One region of the Actinomadura sp. NPDC048021 genome, then DNA from elsewhere that is predicted to be linked to it. Evidence: riboswitches for the same ligand, from Rfam matches in the RefSeq annotation. Region 1 holds a riboswitch; the other holds the start of a gene.
The links. A riboswitch is a leader RNA that binds a small molecule or an ion and turns the genes downstream of it on or off. The one in region 1 is predicted to bind cyclic di-AMP.
Positions count from the first base shown of each region.

Region 2: linked by a shared signal. The riboswitch ahead of AB0C87_RS15255 (CHAP domain-containing protein) and the one ahead of AB0C87_RS38230 (NlpC/P60 family protein) in region 1 are both predicted to bind cyclic di-AMP.

Region 1 covers NZ_JBEZJQ010000035.1:10,872-18,445, forward strand. Annotated here, with positions in the region: gene AB0C87_RS38215 (alpha/beta hydrolase fold domain-containing protein) at 1-1, shown strand, start outside; gene AB0C87_RS38220 (DUF305 domain-containing protein) at 70-747, opposite strand; gene AB0C87_RS38225 (DUF6153 family protein) at 824-1,315, opposite strand; gene AB0C87_RS38230 (NlpC/P60 family protein) at 1,377-2,435, opposite strand; cyclic di-AMP (ydaO/yuaA leader) riboswitch at 2,439-2,583, opposite strand; gene AB0C87_RS38235 (M56 family metallopeptidase) at 2,689-3,624, opposite strand; gene AB0C87_RS38240 (BlaI/MecI/CopY family transcriptional regulator) at 3,629-4,006, opposite strand; gene AB0C87_RS38245 (MMPL family transporter) at 4,011-6,203, opposite strand; gene AB0C87_RS38250 (sensor histidine kinase) at 6,369-7,574, shown strand, end outside.
Region 2 covers NZ_JBEZJQ010000008.1:78,099-85,672, forward strand. Annotated here, with positions in the region: gene AB0C87_RS15235 (LysR family transcriptional regulator) at 1-687, opposite strand, end outside; gene AB0C87_RS15240 (LysE family translocator) at 798-1,421, shown strand; gene AB0C87_RS15245 (TetR/AcrR family transcriptional regulator) at 1,517-2,116, opposite strand; gene AB0C87_RS15250 (DsbA family protein) at 2,230-2,856, shown strand; cyclic di-AMP (ydaO/yuaA leader) riboswitch at 3,190-3,340, shown strand; gene AB0C87_RS15255 (CHAP domain-containing protein) at 3,355-4,032, shown strand; gene AB0C87_RS15260 (hypothetical protein) at 4,225-4,947, shown strand; gene AB0C87_RS15265 (haloacid dehalogenase type II) at 5,084-5,818, shown strand; gene AB0C87_RS15270 (MarR family winged helix-turn-helix transcriptional regulator) at 5,815-6,303, opposite strand; gene AB0C87_RS15275 (bifunctional NAD(P)H-dependent oxidoreductase/GNAT family N-acetyltransferase) at 6,334-7,407, shown strand; gene AB0C87_RS15280 (Lrp/AsnC family transcriptional regulator) at 7,455-7,574, opposite strand, start outside.

The DNA of each region.
Region 1 (7,574 bases):
AGGCCGAGGCGCCTCCGGCACGGAGGCGGGCGGGGGCGCGGCGCCGCCCGCCTCCGTGACCGGCGGTCCTCACTGCTTCAGCAGGGACCTCATCTTGGCGATCTCGGCGGTCTGCGAGGAGATGATGGTCGCCGCCATCTGCTTGGCCGGGGGGAACTGTCCGGAGGACTGCTCGGCCTTGGCCATCGCCACGGCGCCCTCGTGATGCTGGATCATCATCGTGAGGAACGCCCTGTCGAACGCCGCGCCCTTGGCCGCCTCCAGTTCCTTCATGTCCTTCTCGCTCATCATGCCGTCCATGCCGTCCGTGCCGCCGTGGTGCATGCCGCCCATGCCGGTCGTGCCAGGCGAGGGGACGGGGGCGCCCCAGGCCTTCAGCCACGCGCCGAGCTGCTGGATCTCCGGTCCCTGCGCCTTCTTGATGTCGGCGGCCAGGGTCTTCACCTCCGCCGACGAGGCGCGGGTGGCGGCGAGGTCGGCCATCTCGATCGCCTGCCGGTGGTGCGGGATCATCATCTGCGCGAACATGACGTCCTGGCCGTTGTGCGGTCCGGCCTGCGCGCCGCCGGCAGGTGCCGAGTGGGCGGGCAACGAGTGGGCGGGCATGGAGTGGGCGGGCATGGAGTGGGCGGGCATGGAGTGGGCGGGCATCGAGTGGCCCGTCGAGCCGCCGTCGTCGCCGTCGCCGCACGCCGCCAGGGCGATCGCCAGGGCCGGGACGGTGATGAGCGCGAACGCTCGCTTCATGGTGGTGAGCCTTCCGTGTCGAGTGCTGTGATCGGTGGTCGGCGGCGGCGCCCGTTTCCGGGCGCCGCTGGACCTGTCACAGCCTCAGCACGCTCAACCTGTGCAGGGACGGTCTCGGCGGGGGCCGTCCGACCAGGAGGATCCGCACCCGCGGCGGCCGCGACACGGCCATCGGCGGCGACCTCCGCAGGCGCAGCGCCAGGAGGGCCGCGACGAGGGCGAGTGCGAGCAGGGTCAGCATGGCCAGGCAGACCTGGCCGCCGGGGTGGTCGGGGTGGCGGTCGGAGTGATGGCCGCCGGGCCGGTCGCCCCGGGGCGGACGGTGCCCCGCCATCGCTTCGGCGGCGGGGGCGGCGTGCCCGGCGGCCATGGACGTCAGCGGAACGCCGCCCATCTCCGCCGGGCTCGCCGTGGACTGGAAGCCGTGCATCGCCAGCAGCCCGAGGAGCACGAGCAGGCCGGACGCCAGCCGGAGGACGTCCGGGCGCACGGAGCGCCTCGGCCGTCCCACCGGCCGTTCCGCGTGCGCGCCGTCCCGTGCGGGGAGGCCGCCGACGTGCGTGCTCATCTCGCGGACCAGGGTAGCGAAGGGTGATCGGCGGTCACCGGCGGGTCACCGCTTCGAGGGGTCAGGCGACACGGACCCCGCCCGCGAATGGGCGGCCGGCGATGGGGGCGATCTTGACGACGTCGCCGGTCTGCGGCGCGTGGACCATGTTGCCGTTGCCGATGTACATGCCCATGTGGTGCAGGTCGCTGTGGAAGAACACCAGGTCGCCGGGCTTGAGCTGGCTCATGCTCACGTGGGTCCCGGCGTTGTACTGGCTGCCGGTGTAGTGGCCGAGCGTGATGCCGACCTGCGCGTAGGCGTAGAGGGTCAGCCCGGAGCAGTCGAAGCCCTTGATGTTGGCGCCCTGCGCGGTGCCGTAGCTCGGGCCGGACGCGTTGCCGCCGCCCCAGGAGTAGGGCACGCCCTGCTGGGCGAGGGCGGCCCGGACGGCCGTCATGGCCTTGGCCGAGGCCCCGCCGGAGTTGAGGTTGGGGATGGAGGCGGGACCCGTGCCCGCGGTCCTGAAGGTGCCGAGCTGCTTCTCGACCTTCTTGAGCTTGATCTGGAGTTCCCGGCGCTTCTTCCTCGCCTCGCCGGTGAGCGCGCGCACCTGGGCGGCGCGCTGCTCGGCGGCCTTGCGGGACCGGTCGGCGCCCTGCATCACCTGGAGCATCTGGGTGATGCGGACGTCGTTCTGCTTGGCGAAGTAGTTGAGGGTGGCCGACTGGTCCAGGACGGCCTGCGGGTCGGACGACGAGGCGAACGTGATGGCCGGGTCCGCCGGGCCGTTCTTGTAGCTGTCCGCGGCGATCTTCGCCATGCGTTCGCGCGCTTCGTCCAGCGCCTTCTGCTGGCGCAGGGCGCTGCTCTTGGCGAGCTTCGCGGCGTGCTCGGCCTGCTTGAGGCGTTCGCGCAGGCCGTTGTACTGCTCGCTGAGCTTCTCGGCCTCGTCGGCGAGCTTCTCCTGCTGCGCGGTCAGTTGCTTGCGCGTCGGCTTCGGCTCGGCGTGGGCGGGCGCGGGCGCGAGAAGCCCGGCGGACAGCGCGAGGGCGGCCGTCCATGCCGTGACGTCGCCGAGCCGGCGGGTGCGGATCCTGCGGCGGGCTGTCGTTCGGGGGCCGGCAGCTCGTCGCTGCATGCGGTGTCCTCTCCTGTACCGCCTACCGGGTCAGCTGACGGGTTCGGGCCGGAGTCGCCCTACCGTCCCGCGGGACGGACTCACCCCTGAAGATCGGGTCCCCGGTTCCCCGGACGGAGACGTCCGCGGGATTCGGCGCGGTCGCCGGCCGTCCCCGGCGGGGACGTCGGACCGTGACCTCCTACGGAGCGTAGGAGGTTTACGGTCGGTTCGCCACCGAAGCGGCAGATTTCCCCAAATGCCACATTCCGCCTCAGCAGGCCGCGGCGAGCTCCACGACCGCCGCGGCCCCGGCCAGGAGCGGCGCGGCGACCGCCGCCACCGCGAACAGGCCCGCCGCGAGCCGGACGGCGCGCCGCGGCCTCGCCGGGGCGCCCTCCAGCCGCAGCACCCGCTCCATCAGCGCACCGGCGGCCGGCGTGCCCGCCGCGCCGAGCGCCCCCGCGCCGGCGGGCGCCGCCGAGAGCCGGCACAACGCGTCGACCAGCGGCTTCCTGCCGTGGACGCGGACCGCGGCGTCGTCCGCGGCCATCTCCAGCAGCAGCGGCAGCCGCGCCTTCGCGCGCCGGACGGTCGGCAGCCACGGCAGCATGGCGTGGACCAGGTCCAGGGCCAGCAGGAAGACATGGTGGCGCTGGCGCAGGTGCGCGCGCTCGTGCGCCAGGACGGCCCCGAGCTCCTCGGCGCTGAGCGCTCGCTGGGCCCCGGTGCTGACCACGATCGCGCGGTGCCGGGACGGCAGCGAGTACGCCACGGGCACGGGGTGGTCGAGGACGAGGACGTCCGGATGGCGGCGGTCCTCCCGGGCGACCAGCCGCAGCATCTCCCGGTGCCGCCGGCGGTGGCGCACGGCCCGGCCGAGCCTCGGCAGGCCGCGGGCGAGCACGGCGGCGCAGGCCGCGGCGAGGACGGCGGTCGCGACGGCCGCGGCGGCGGTGGCGAGACGGCCGTGATGGGGCAGGCAGTCGCGCAGCCGGGACAGCAGTCCGTGCCCCGGACCCGGCGGCGCGAGCAGCCCCGCCGCCGCGATCCCCGCCGCGGCGATGAACGTCCCCGCGAGGGCGGCCGTCCAGCAGGCGATGGCCGTCCCCGGGCCGACGGCGGAGCGCCTGAGGAGGTCCAGAACGGGCCCCGCGGCGCATCCCAGCAGGACCACCGAGACGACGAGCCCGACCACCAGCGGGATCACGGGATCACGCGTCCTCGCCGGCGGTCCGCCGCCGCAGGGCGTCCAGGAGGTGCCGGGCGTCCTCCGGCGGGACGCTCTCGGCGAACCTCGCCAGGATGGCGCCGTGGTCGGAGGCCTCGCTCAGGGCGTCCAGCATCAGCTCGACCGCGTACTCCTCCCGCGGCCGCGTGGGGCTGTAGCGGAAGGCCGTGCCCTCCTGCGTACGCCGGAGGAGGCCCTTCTGCGCCAGGCGTTCGGCCACGGTCTGCACGGTGTTGTAGGCCAGTGCCCTGTCCGCGTCCTCGTTCAGCTCGGCCAGCAGCTCACGGACCCGCAGCGGGCGGGGCGCCGCCCAGAGCACGTCCATGATGGAGCGTTCGAGCGATCCTCCGAGTGCGGACACGCGGTCACCTCCGTACCGCCCCCATTGTGCCGGACGTCTCCTGGGGGCCGGCCTCCTGGAGCGGGGTCTCTCCAGCGTGGGCGGGTTCCCGGCGGCCCGGCATCCACCAGTTGGCCCTGCCGCACAGCTCCATCACCGCGGGGACGAGGACCATCCGGACGACGGTGGCGTCGACGAGCACGGCGACGGCCATGCCGAGGCCGATCTGCTTGACCGACACGTCGGGGCCGAGCAGGGACGTCGAGAAGACGGCGATCATGATGGCGGCCGCGGCGGTGATGACCTTGGCGGTGCGCGCCAGCCCGCGGGTGACGGCCGTCCGGGTGTCGCCGGTGCGCTCGTACTCCTCCCGGATCCGCGAGATCAGGAAGACCTCGTAGTCCATGGACAGGCCGAACAGCAGCGGGAACATCATCATCGGCACCCAGGTCGTGATCGGCATGGTGGTGGGGAAGCCGAGGGCCTTCCCGAGCCAGCCCCACTGGACGACCGCGACCAGCACGCCGTAGGCCGCGCCGATCGACAGCAGGTTCATCACCGCGGCCTGCAGCGCGATCGTGACCGACCGGACCAGCGCGACCAGCAGCACGAGCGACAGCGCGACGACGACCGCGATCATCAGGGGCAGGCGGGAGCCGACCTCCTCGGCGATGTCGATCGCGCCGGCGTTCGGGCCGCCGACCTGGACGCCGGCGCCGCCGGGCGCCGCGGGCAGGACGTCGTCGCGCAGCCGGTGCACCAGGTCGGCGGTGGCCTCGTCCTGGGCGCCGCTCTTCGGGAAGGCCATGAACGTGGCCGCGCGCCCGTCCTCGCTGATCCGGGGCGGCGTGACGGAGGCGATGCCCCCGGTCCGTCCGACCGCGTCGACGACGGGGCGCAGATCGGCGTCCGGGGATCCGATCCGCGCGGCGAAGATCAAGGGCGCGCCGTAGCCGGGCCCGAAGCCCTCGGACAGGATCGTGTACGAGGTGTGGCTGCTCCGGTCGTGCGGCTGGACGCTGGCGTCGGGCAGGCTCAGCCGCATCGACAGCACGGGGGCGGCGAGCACGAGCAGGCCCGTCCCGGCGAGGACCGCCGCGACCAGCGGCCTGCGCTGCACCACGCCTGCCCAGCGTTCGGCGGGGGGACGGCGCTCGCCGGGGCGCGGGCGCGGCGCGCGGCGCGGCAGCCGCAGCGAGTCGATCCGGCGGCCGGTGAAGCCGAGGAGCGCGGGCAGCAGGGTCACCGCGGCGATCATCGTGACCAGCACGGTCACCGACGCGGCGACGGCCACGCCCGTCATCAGCCGCTGCCCCATGACGACCAGTCCGAGCAGCGCGATCACCACGGTCGTGCCGGCGAACAGCACGGCGTGCCCGGCGGTGGCGATGGCCGTGGCCGTGGCGCCTTCGGGGTCGTCCCCGTCCCGCAGGGCCTCCCGGTAGCGGGTCACGATGAACAGCGCGTAGTCGATGCCGATGCCGAGGCCGACCAGCACGGCGACGAGCACGGTGAAGTCGGGCGCGGGGACGAGGTGCCCCACCAGCTTGATCAGGGCCATTCCGCCGAGGATGGCCGTCAGCGCCGTCGCGATCGGCAGGCCCATCGCGACCAGCGACCCGAAGGAGATGAACAGGATCACCGCGGCGGTCAGCAGGCCCACGCCTTCGGCCGGGCCCTGCTGGGGCGTCTCGGCCTTCTCCGCCCGCTCGCCGCCCAGCCCGAGGAGCAGGCCGTCGCCGGAGGCGTCCTTGACCGCCTCCACCAGGGGCTTGATGTCGGTCTTCTTGGCCGCCTCCTCGGTCAGCGGGATCGTCGTCCGGGCGATGCGGCGGTCGCGCGTCACCAGGTTCGGGTCCTGGTAGGGGGAGGTCACCGGCCCGGTCACGGGCGAGGCGTCCAGGACGGCGACGACCTTCTCGATCCGCCGCCGGGCGGCGGGGTCGTCGATCCCCCGGTCCGCCTTGATCGCCAGGGTCAGGGTGTCGCCCCGCCGCTCGGGGAAGTGCCTCTCGATCAGCTTCTGCGCCTTGGCCGATCCGGAGTCTCCGCCGGAGAAGTCGTTGTCGGGCGCGGCGCCGAAGCCGAAGCCGGCGAACGCCACGGCGACCACGCCGACGAGCCAGGCCAGGAGCACCAGGCGGCGGCGCCGGTGGCAGAAGCGGGCCAGCGCCGCGAGGGCGCCGTCCGGTCGCGGGTCTGCGGAATGCTCGCTCATGGCGGCGATCGTCGCGCCGGCGGGGCGCCCGCCGCGTCTGCCGGACGACGGCGGCGTCTACGCAGTCGGGCGTACGCCGCTCCGCGGGCCGCTCCACCTGGCGGAGGAGCAGGTCGCGCGCCTGAGCGCAGGAGCGTTCGCGCACCACGACAGTAGGATTCCGGCATGGAACGCCGTACCGGGACGTTCTCCCTGCGCGCGGTGACGCACGACACGCTGCTCGCGCTCCTCGTCACCGTGATGCAGGTTCAGGGAACGCTCGGCCGCATCGCCGCCGAAGGGGCGACGCGGCCGCTCGCCGACCTGGGGAACCTCGGTTACGCGCTGCTGGTCGTGAGCGGGCTGGCCGTGGCCCTGCGCCGGCGGTGGCCGGCGCCGGTCTTCGCGGTCACCGCGCTCGCCAGCCTCGTGTACTACGGGCTCGACTTCCCGGACGGGCCCGGCTGGCTCGCGCTCTTCGTCTCCCTCTACACCCTCGCGGCCTACGGCGACGGACGCCGGTCACTGGTGATCGCCGGTTCGGGGATCGGCGTGCTGGCCGCCGTATGGCTGTACACGGCGCACGACATCGAACCGCGCGCCGCCATCGGCTGGGTGTTCTTCCGCATCGGCGCGTCGGTCATGAGCGCGGCCCTCGGCGAGTCCGTCCGGTCCCGCCGGGTCATCGCGGCCGAGGCCGAGAAGCGCGCGGAACTGGCCGAACGGACCCGCGAGGAGGAGGCCCGGGCGCGCGTGGACGCGGAGCGCCTCCGGATCGCCCGCGAGGTCCACGACACCGTCGCCCATGCGGTGGCCATCATCAACGTGCAGTCCGGGGTCACCGCGCACGTGCTCGACAAGCGTCCGGAGCAGGCGCGCGAAGCGCTGCGGACCATCGAGCAGACCAGCTCGCGGGCGCTGCGGGAGATGCGCGCCGTCCTCGGCGTCCTGCGCGACGACGGCGACGGGCGCGCACCGCAGCCCGGCCTGGAGCAGATCGGCGAGCTCACCGCGAAGGCGCGCGAGGCGGGACTCGACGTCACGCTGGAGGCGTCCCCTCCCGCGACGCCGCTGCCGAGCGCGGTCGGCGGCGCCGCCTACCGGATCCTCCAGGAGTCGGTCACCAATGTGATCCGCCATGTCGGCCCCACCCGCGTGACGGTCGCGCTGACCTCCGGGACCGACGCCCTGGAGATCCGCGTGACCGACGAGGGCCGCCGCACCGGGAACGGCGCCGCGGGCGGCGCGGCCGCCCCGGACGGCCCCGGCCACGGGATCCTGGGCATGCGCGAGCGCTGCCGGCTGCTCGGCGGCGAGCTCGACGCCGGCCCCACTCCGGGCGGCGGGTTCGAGGTGACGGCCCGGCTCCCCCTCGCCCCGACCGGGCCGCTG
Region 2 (7,574 bases), on a different contig from region 1:
GAACCGCACGGTGGGGGTGAAGCCGGCCTTGCGGGCGGCGTTGTGGAACTGTTCGCGGGCGGCATGGCCGGCCAGGATGGAGACCCATGATTCGTCGCGCAGTTGTTCCAGGTGGAGTTCGGTGTCCGCGGGCTGCCCGGTGGCCAGTGGGTGGTCGTCGGGGAGGACCACGACCATCGGGTCCACCAGGAGCGAGTGCGCCCGTAGGTGCGGGGGCGGCGCGAGCGGCGTGTCCCAGGACGCGACGATGGCCACGTCCAGGTTCCCCGCGCTGATCTCGTCCGCTCCGCGCCCGGACACCACGTCGATGACGGAGACGTCGGCGGCCGGGTGGCGGTGGCGCAGGGCCGTCAGGGCCGGTGGCAGCAGGTGCATTGCGGCCGCCTGGAACGTCCCGATCCGGAGGCGGAGCGAGAGGTGGCCGAGCAGTGCGGCCAGTTCCGCCTCGGCCTGGTCCGATGCCTGCTCCACGGTCCGGCCGTGGGAGGCGAGCAGCGCACCGGCCGCGGTGAGCGTCGCTCCGCGAGGGCCACGGATGACCAGGGGGACCTGCCAGTCGCGCTCGGCCTTGGCCACCTGCTGGGTGACCGCCGCGGGCGTGAGCCGGAGTGCGTGGGCCGCCGCCGTCAGGGAGCCGTGCCGCTCGATCAGGGCGAGAAGCCGCAGTTGCCCCGGATCCACCAGCATTCACCCATGTTAACGCTGCACCCTTCTCTTTTAACTTCCCTTAGGGGCGCGGAGCGAGGAAGCCTGATGGCACACCCGTCGGCCGCAATCCCCGGAAGGGGTTCGTTCCCATGCCCACGCATGTGCCCGTCTTCGTCATCACCACCTTGTTGCTGGCGATGCTGCCCGGCGCGAGTCAAGCGCTGATGATCCGGCAGGTACTGGAAGGTGGCCGGCCTGCGCTCCACGGCACGCTCGCGGGCAATGCCAGTGGCTTCCTGCTGTGGTCGACGGCCGCCGCGGCCGGGCTGTCCGCCGTCCTGCTGGCCAGCCCCACCGCGTACGCGGTGCTCCGGATCGCCGGCGGCATCGTGCTGATGATCCTCGGGGTGAAGACGCTCCGGACCGCGCTCACGGTCGGGTCCCCCCGCCCGCCCGAGCAGGACGGGCGCGGCACCGGCTTCACGGGTGGATACCTCACCGGCCTGGTCACCAACCTCGGCAACCCCAAGGCGGGAGTGTTCGCCATCTCGGTGCTGCCCCAGTTCGTGACCGAGGAAGGCCCGGTGTTCCTGTCGACCGTCGCCTTGGGAGCCCTGTGGGCGCTCGTCAGCGCCTCCTGGTACATGCTGCTCACCTGGGCCGTCAGCCGAGGGCGCGCACTGGTGTCGCAGCCGACCGTCCTGCGGGGGCTCAGCATGACCACCGGTGCCGTCCTGCTGGCGCTGGGCGCCGCGGTGGCAGTAGGTGTCTGAGGGCCGGTCAGATCTGCAGGCCCTGCTCGCCCGCCGTAAACCGTGAGCACCTGCGCGGCGGCATTTGTAGGGGCGCCCAGAAGCGGTGAGGCGTGCTACTGAGTGGAGGTGTCGGCCGGTGGGGCGAGGCCGGTCATTGCGAGGTCGACGATGGCGTTGACGTGCTCGGCGTCGGCCGTGCGCGGGGTGAGCAGGCGGCGGTAGTAGGCGGCGCCGTAGAGCAGTTCGGTGACGAGGACCGGGTCGGCGTCGGCGCGGACCTGGCCCTTGCGCTGCGCTACGCGGATGCGGTCGGCCGCGGCGCCCGCCAGGTGACCGATGAAGTTGTCCCACAAGGCCTGGTGGAGGTCCGGGTCGTGCTGGGCCTCGCCGATCAGTGCGCGGTAGTGCGGGAAGACGTGCGGGTCGCCGAGGATGCGCGAGGCCGCCGCCATCTGCGTCTTGATGTCCGCGACGAAGTCACCGGTGTCGGGGAAGGTCGCGTCCATCTTCCAGGTGGACAGCAGGCCGTCCAGCAGCACGGCCGCCTTGGACGGCCACCAGCGGTAGATCGTGTTCTTGCCGACGCCGGCGCGGGCGGCGATGCCCTCGATGCTGACCTTGCGGTACCCGACCTCCTGGCACAGGTCCATGGCGGCCTTGATGACGGCGTTGGCGGCCTCTTCGCTTCGGCGCTCAGGACGTCTGGGTGACATGGGGACAGCATAGCCCTCAGGCGGCACGGAACGTTCCGTATTGACGCGGCGAGCGGCGGCGGGCATGCTGAGGCGGCACGGAACGATCCGTGCCGCCATCGAAGGACGAACCCATGAAAGTTGAGTTCACCCACGACATCGCCTGCGTCTGGTCGGCGCTCGGCTACGCCCGCTTCCAGCGGGCCGCCGAGGAGCACCGTGCGGGTGGCGGCGAACTGGAGGTCGTCTTCAGGCCGTACCAGACCGCGGGCTCCGCGGCGGAACCGCCGCCGAGCCGTGGCCATTTCCCTCTCGCGCTCACCGCGCGGGTCGAGCAGATCGCACGGGCGGCGGCGGTCGACGGCCTGGTGGTGAACCTCGACCGGATCGTGCCCGCCCGCACGGCCGACGCCCACCGGCTCATCGCGCTGGCGGCCGCGCACGGCACCGCCGAGGACATGACCGCCCGTCTTTACCGCGCCTACTTCAGTGACGGTCTGGACATCGGCGACGTCAACGTGCTGCGGGGCTTGGCGTCCGCGACCGGCGTCAGGTGGGACGGCGAGCGGCCCCACGCGGAACCGGCTCGGTCCGCTCGCGTGTCCGGCCCGCGAGTGCCGGTCTTCCGGTTTCCCGACGGGACGGTCCTGGTCGGAGCCGTGTCACTCGCCGCGCTGAGGGGTGAGTTGATGAGGGCCGACTCACCGCGCCGGCGCTCCAGCAGGACCACGCATCCGCGCCCGGCTCCGGTGCGACTATGACGCGTCCTGGTCGGTCGTGAACTTGGGCACCTTGATGACCAGCCCGCGGGTGGGGGCGCGCTCGGGGGTGATCGTCTCCCGCTGGGGCGAGGTGGCGACCAGAAATCTTGGGCCGACTTGACTGGACCGCAGCCCTTGCGTTGAGGGCGCTTTGGGGAGTCTTTACAGGTCAGCGGCGTCTTTGGGGTGTGCTTGACGAAATATGGGGCCGCTTGAACCTGTTGTGGGTGTGTGACCGACGGGAAAGCCCGTCCGGAGCGCCCGACCAGATCGTGACGGGCGCATCGAGTCCCTGATCATCAGGACGGCCGATCAAGGCACGTCCGCCGCCGAGTCCGCAGAGCGCCGATCACTGGCCGAGCGGAGCCGGGGACCCACCGAAACACCGGGGTGAATCCGCACTCCCGCCTTGCGCGGGGTCGCGGTAGGGCCACTTCCATGCCCGAACCCGACAGCTAACCCGGTAGGCGGACTGGAAGACCTCAGGAGAACCTTCGCATGACCGCTCGTACTTTCGACCTGACCAAGCGCATGGGCACCCGCTTCGCCGCCGGAGCCGTCCTCTCCCTGGCGAGCGCTTTCGGCTTCGCCTCCCTGGCCCCGTCCGCCCATGCGGACACCAAGCCCGCGAACACCGCGCACGTCGCCGCCGCGCCCCAGGCCGGCGCCAACGGCGCGAAGACCGCCACCGCCGGCGCCTCCGCGCAGGACGTCATCAAGCTCGCCCGCACGCAGATCGGCACCCACGAGGACGCCTCGGGCAACAGCAAGTTCAACGACTGGTACGTCGGCTCGCCGCTGGGCGAGCAGAACGCCCACCGCATCGGTTCCAAGAGCGCCTCGGTCTACAAGGGCCAGTCCTGGTGCGACATGTTCGTGTCCTGGCTGGGCCAGCACACCGGCACCAAGGGCATGGGCGCCGACGCCTACACCGTCAGCCACGCCAAGTGGTTCAAGAAGACCGGCCGCTTCGGCCAGACCCCGAAGCCCGGCGCCGTGGTCTTCTTCGCCTGGAACGGCGGGGGCATCAAGGGTGTCGAGCACGTCGGCATCGTCGTCAAGGACAACCACGACGGCACCATCAACACCATCGAGGGCAACACCGGTGACGCGGTGAAGAAGAAGGTCCGCGACACGTCCACCGTCGCCGGCTACGGCTACCCCCAGTACCGGTGAGCCAGGGCCGCTGAGCGGCCCGTTGCCCCGCACCGTCCAGTGGTGCCTCCCCCTTCTCCATCCCTCCGCGATCACACCCACGTCGCGAGCACGCCCACGTGCCGTGCGCCGGATCCGTCATGCCCGAACGGCGAGCCCCCGACTAGCCGAAGCCGTGACCCGGCGCCCCGGACCACCGAGCAAAGGATGAACATGCAGAAGCGAGCCATCGACACCGCCCTGATCGGTACCGCTCTCGCGGGCCTGCTGGCCGCGGGCGTGGCGGCCGGGACCTCCCACGGGGCCCAGGCCGACGAGCCGATGTCGCACAAGGTCATCGGACAGCAGGTGGCCGGGCAGCAGGTCACCGGCCACAAGATGACCGGACAGCTGGTCACCGGACAACAGCTGAGCGGGCACAAGGTGACCGGACAGCCGGTCACCGGAAAGCAGATGACCGGAAAGCAGGTGACCGGGAAGCAGGTGGGGCAGCCCGCCGCGAAGGCCACCCACCACGGCACCGCCAAGGTCGCACCGAAGCGCCACGCCGTCCTGTCGGGCAGCACCAAGGCGTCCTACTTCTGGGACGACGGCTCGGGCGTGAACGGCGACACGGGCGCCCCGGCGGGCGGCAAGCCGATGCAGAAGGGCCTGTTCGCCAGCCCGAGCTGGCCCATGCACACCAAGGTGAAGGTCACCTACAAGGGGCGCAGCGTCACCGGCTTCGTCGGGGACCGCGGGCCGGGCGAGCCGTCGCACCGCGGCGTCATGCTCGACCTCGACACCTACACCTTCCGCCACCTGGTGGACGGCAAGAAGCCGCGGAGCAAGTACGACACGGGCACCTCGGCGGGCCACCTGAAGGGCGTCAAGTACGAGATCCTGTCCTGGGGCCACGGCGCCGGCAAGAAGGGCGCCCCGAAGCCCCTCGGCTGATCAGGCCCGACCGGGTGACCCCTCCTGGCCTCACCACGGACCCCGCTCCCGTCTTCGGACGAGGGCGGGGTCTGTCACGTCCGGGGTAGGACTGGGGTGGGGCGCCAGCCGGGCGCTCCTGGGCGAGGGAGTGCCAGTGGGATTAGACGTCAGAGCGATCCAGGTAGTGACCTGCGACATCTTCGGGACGACCGTCGACTGGCGGACAGGGGTCGCCGGCCAGGTGGCGGCGATCGCTGCGGAGTGCGGTGTCGCGTTGGAGGGCGAGGCCTTCGCCGACGAATGGCGTGAGCGGTACCTCCCGTCCATGCAGCGGGTCAGCAGCGGAGAGCGGGAGTGGGTGTACCTCGACACGCTGCACCGGGAGTCGCTGGACGAGCTGCTGGAGCTGCACGGCGTTGCTGACGCCTTCGACGAGACCGCACGGCGGCGGCTCGTCCGGGCCTGGCATCGCCTGCCCGCGTGGGACGACTCGGTGGACGGCCTGGCACGCCTGAGGGAGAGCCGCGTGGTGGCGGCGCTGTCCAACGGCGGGTTCGCCCTGCTGACGCACCTGGTCAAGGGGGCGGGGCTGCCGTTCGACTGCATCCTGTCGGCGGAGCTCGCCCGCACGTACAAGCCCGAGCCGGAGGCGTACCTGACAGCAGTGCGGCTGCTGGACGTGGAACCGGCGGAGGTGCTGATGGTCGCCGCGCACAAGTGGGACATCGACGGCGCCAGGGGAGCCAGGCTCGCCACCGCGTTCCTGGAGCGTCCGCTGGAGAAGGGGCCCTCTCTCACGGCCGACCGGGCGGACGACGTGGAATGCGACCTCGTCGTGCGCGGGTTCGGTGAGCTCGCCGATCTCCTGGAGGCCGGTCCGCGGACCTAGCGGACGGGGCGGCCGTTCGCCCTGTCCGGGGCTTCCACCTTTCCGGCGATGTGTTCCAGGGCGGTGAGGTCTTCCGGTCCAAGGCGGTCGATGAAGTGGTGGCGCACTGACTCCAGGTGGGCGGGGGCGGCGTCCGTCAAGGTGTCCAGGCCGTGTTCGGTGAGGACCAGGAGGCAGCCCCTTCCGTCGGCCGGGTCGGGTGCGCGGCGGATGAGGCCGCGGGCCTCCATGCGGGTGGCGTGCCGGGAGAGCCGGCTGCGCGACCAGCCCATCTTCGCGGCCTGCTCGTGCAGGGTGCCGGCGTGGCCCGGCCGTTCCGACAGCGTGCTGAGCACCTCGTAGTCGGGCTCGGAGAGGCCGACTTGGGAGAGGTCGCGGGCGGTGCCGGTCTGGACGGCGATCACCATGCGGCGGAAGGCCCGCCACGCCCGTTCCTCGTCCGGGGTCAGCCAGCGCACGGGCTCGTCCGGCGGGTTCTTTGACATGTAAACAACCTATCGCCTAAGTTCATTTACATGTCAACGAAACAGGTGCGCGTCCTCGTGCTGGTGTGCAGCACCCGCCCCGGCGCCCTCGGCCCCGCGGTGGGGGCATGGCTGACCGAGACGATCACGCCCCGCGCCGCCGAGCTCGGCGCCGAACTGGTGCCGCTGGCCCTCGCCGACCTCGACCTCCCGTTCCTCGACGAGGAGGAACATCCGTCGGCGGGCGTGTACCGCAACGAGCACACGCGCAGGTGGAGCGCGATCGTGGACGGCGTGGACGGCCTCATCGTCGTGACGCCGGAGTACAACTACGGGATGCCGGCGTCCCTGAAGAACGCGCTGGACTACCTCTCCCGCGAGTGGGCGTGGAAGCCGGTCGGTTTCGTCAGCTACGGCAACACCTCGGCGGGCACGAGGGCCGTGCAGCACGCCAAGCAGGTGGTGACCACGCTGCGCCTGGTACCGCTGGGGTCCACGGTCGCCCTCCGCATCGCCGACGCCGTGCACGACGGGGAGGTGCGGCCCGCCGCCGCTGCCGGCAAGGCCGCGATCGAGGTCCTGGAGGAGCTGGTCCGGGTCGCGCACGCGCTCCGGCCGATGCGAGAGCGAGCACGGCCCGCATCGGCGGCCGGCCCCGAATCGGGCTCCTACCTGCGGCGGCTGACGCCGGACGATGCCCCCGAGGTGACCGTCCTGCAGCGGTGCTGCTGGGTGGACGAGGCCCTCGCCAACGACCCCGTGACCGTCCCGGCGCTGCACGAGTCCGTGGAGCAGGTCCGTGACTGGCTCGCGTCCTGGGACGCGATCGGGCTGTGGCGGGACGGCCGGCTCCTCGGCATGGTGCGGACCCGCCGCGAGGACGCCGAGTGGCACGTGGGACGGCTCGGCGTCGTCCCCGACCTGCGGGGGCGCGGCCTGGGGCGCTGGCTGCTCCATGAGGCGGAGGCCGCCGCCGACCAGGCCTGCCGCAGCATCGTGCTGTCCACGGGAGCGGGCAGCCGGAACAACATCGCGCTCTACCGGAGCGAGGGATACCGGCCGGCCCCCGTCCCCGGCGACGACGGAACCATCCGCCTGACCAAGATGCGCCTCAGCACTGGTTGATCGGCCCGTGCGCAGGGGGAGTGCGGCGCGGCGGGATGCGGCGGCGTTCACTCATCAGGTGGCCGCCCGTCCTGCGGTCGAGCGGGAAGTGGGAGAGCCAGGCCGGACTTGATGGTGTCGAAGACGACCAGGGTCTCGTAGCGCTGGACGTTGTCGTCCGCCTTCAA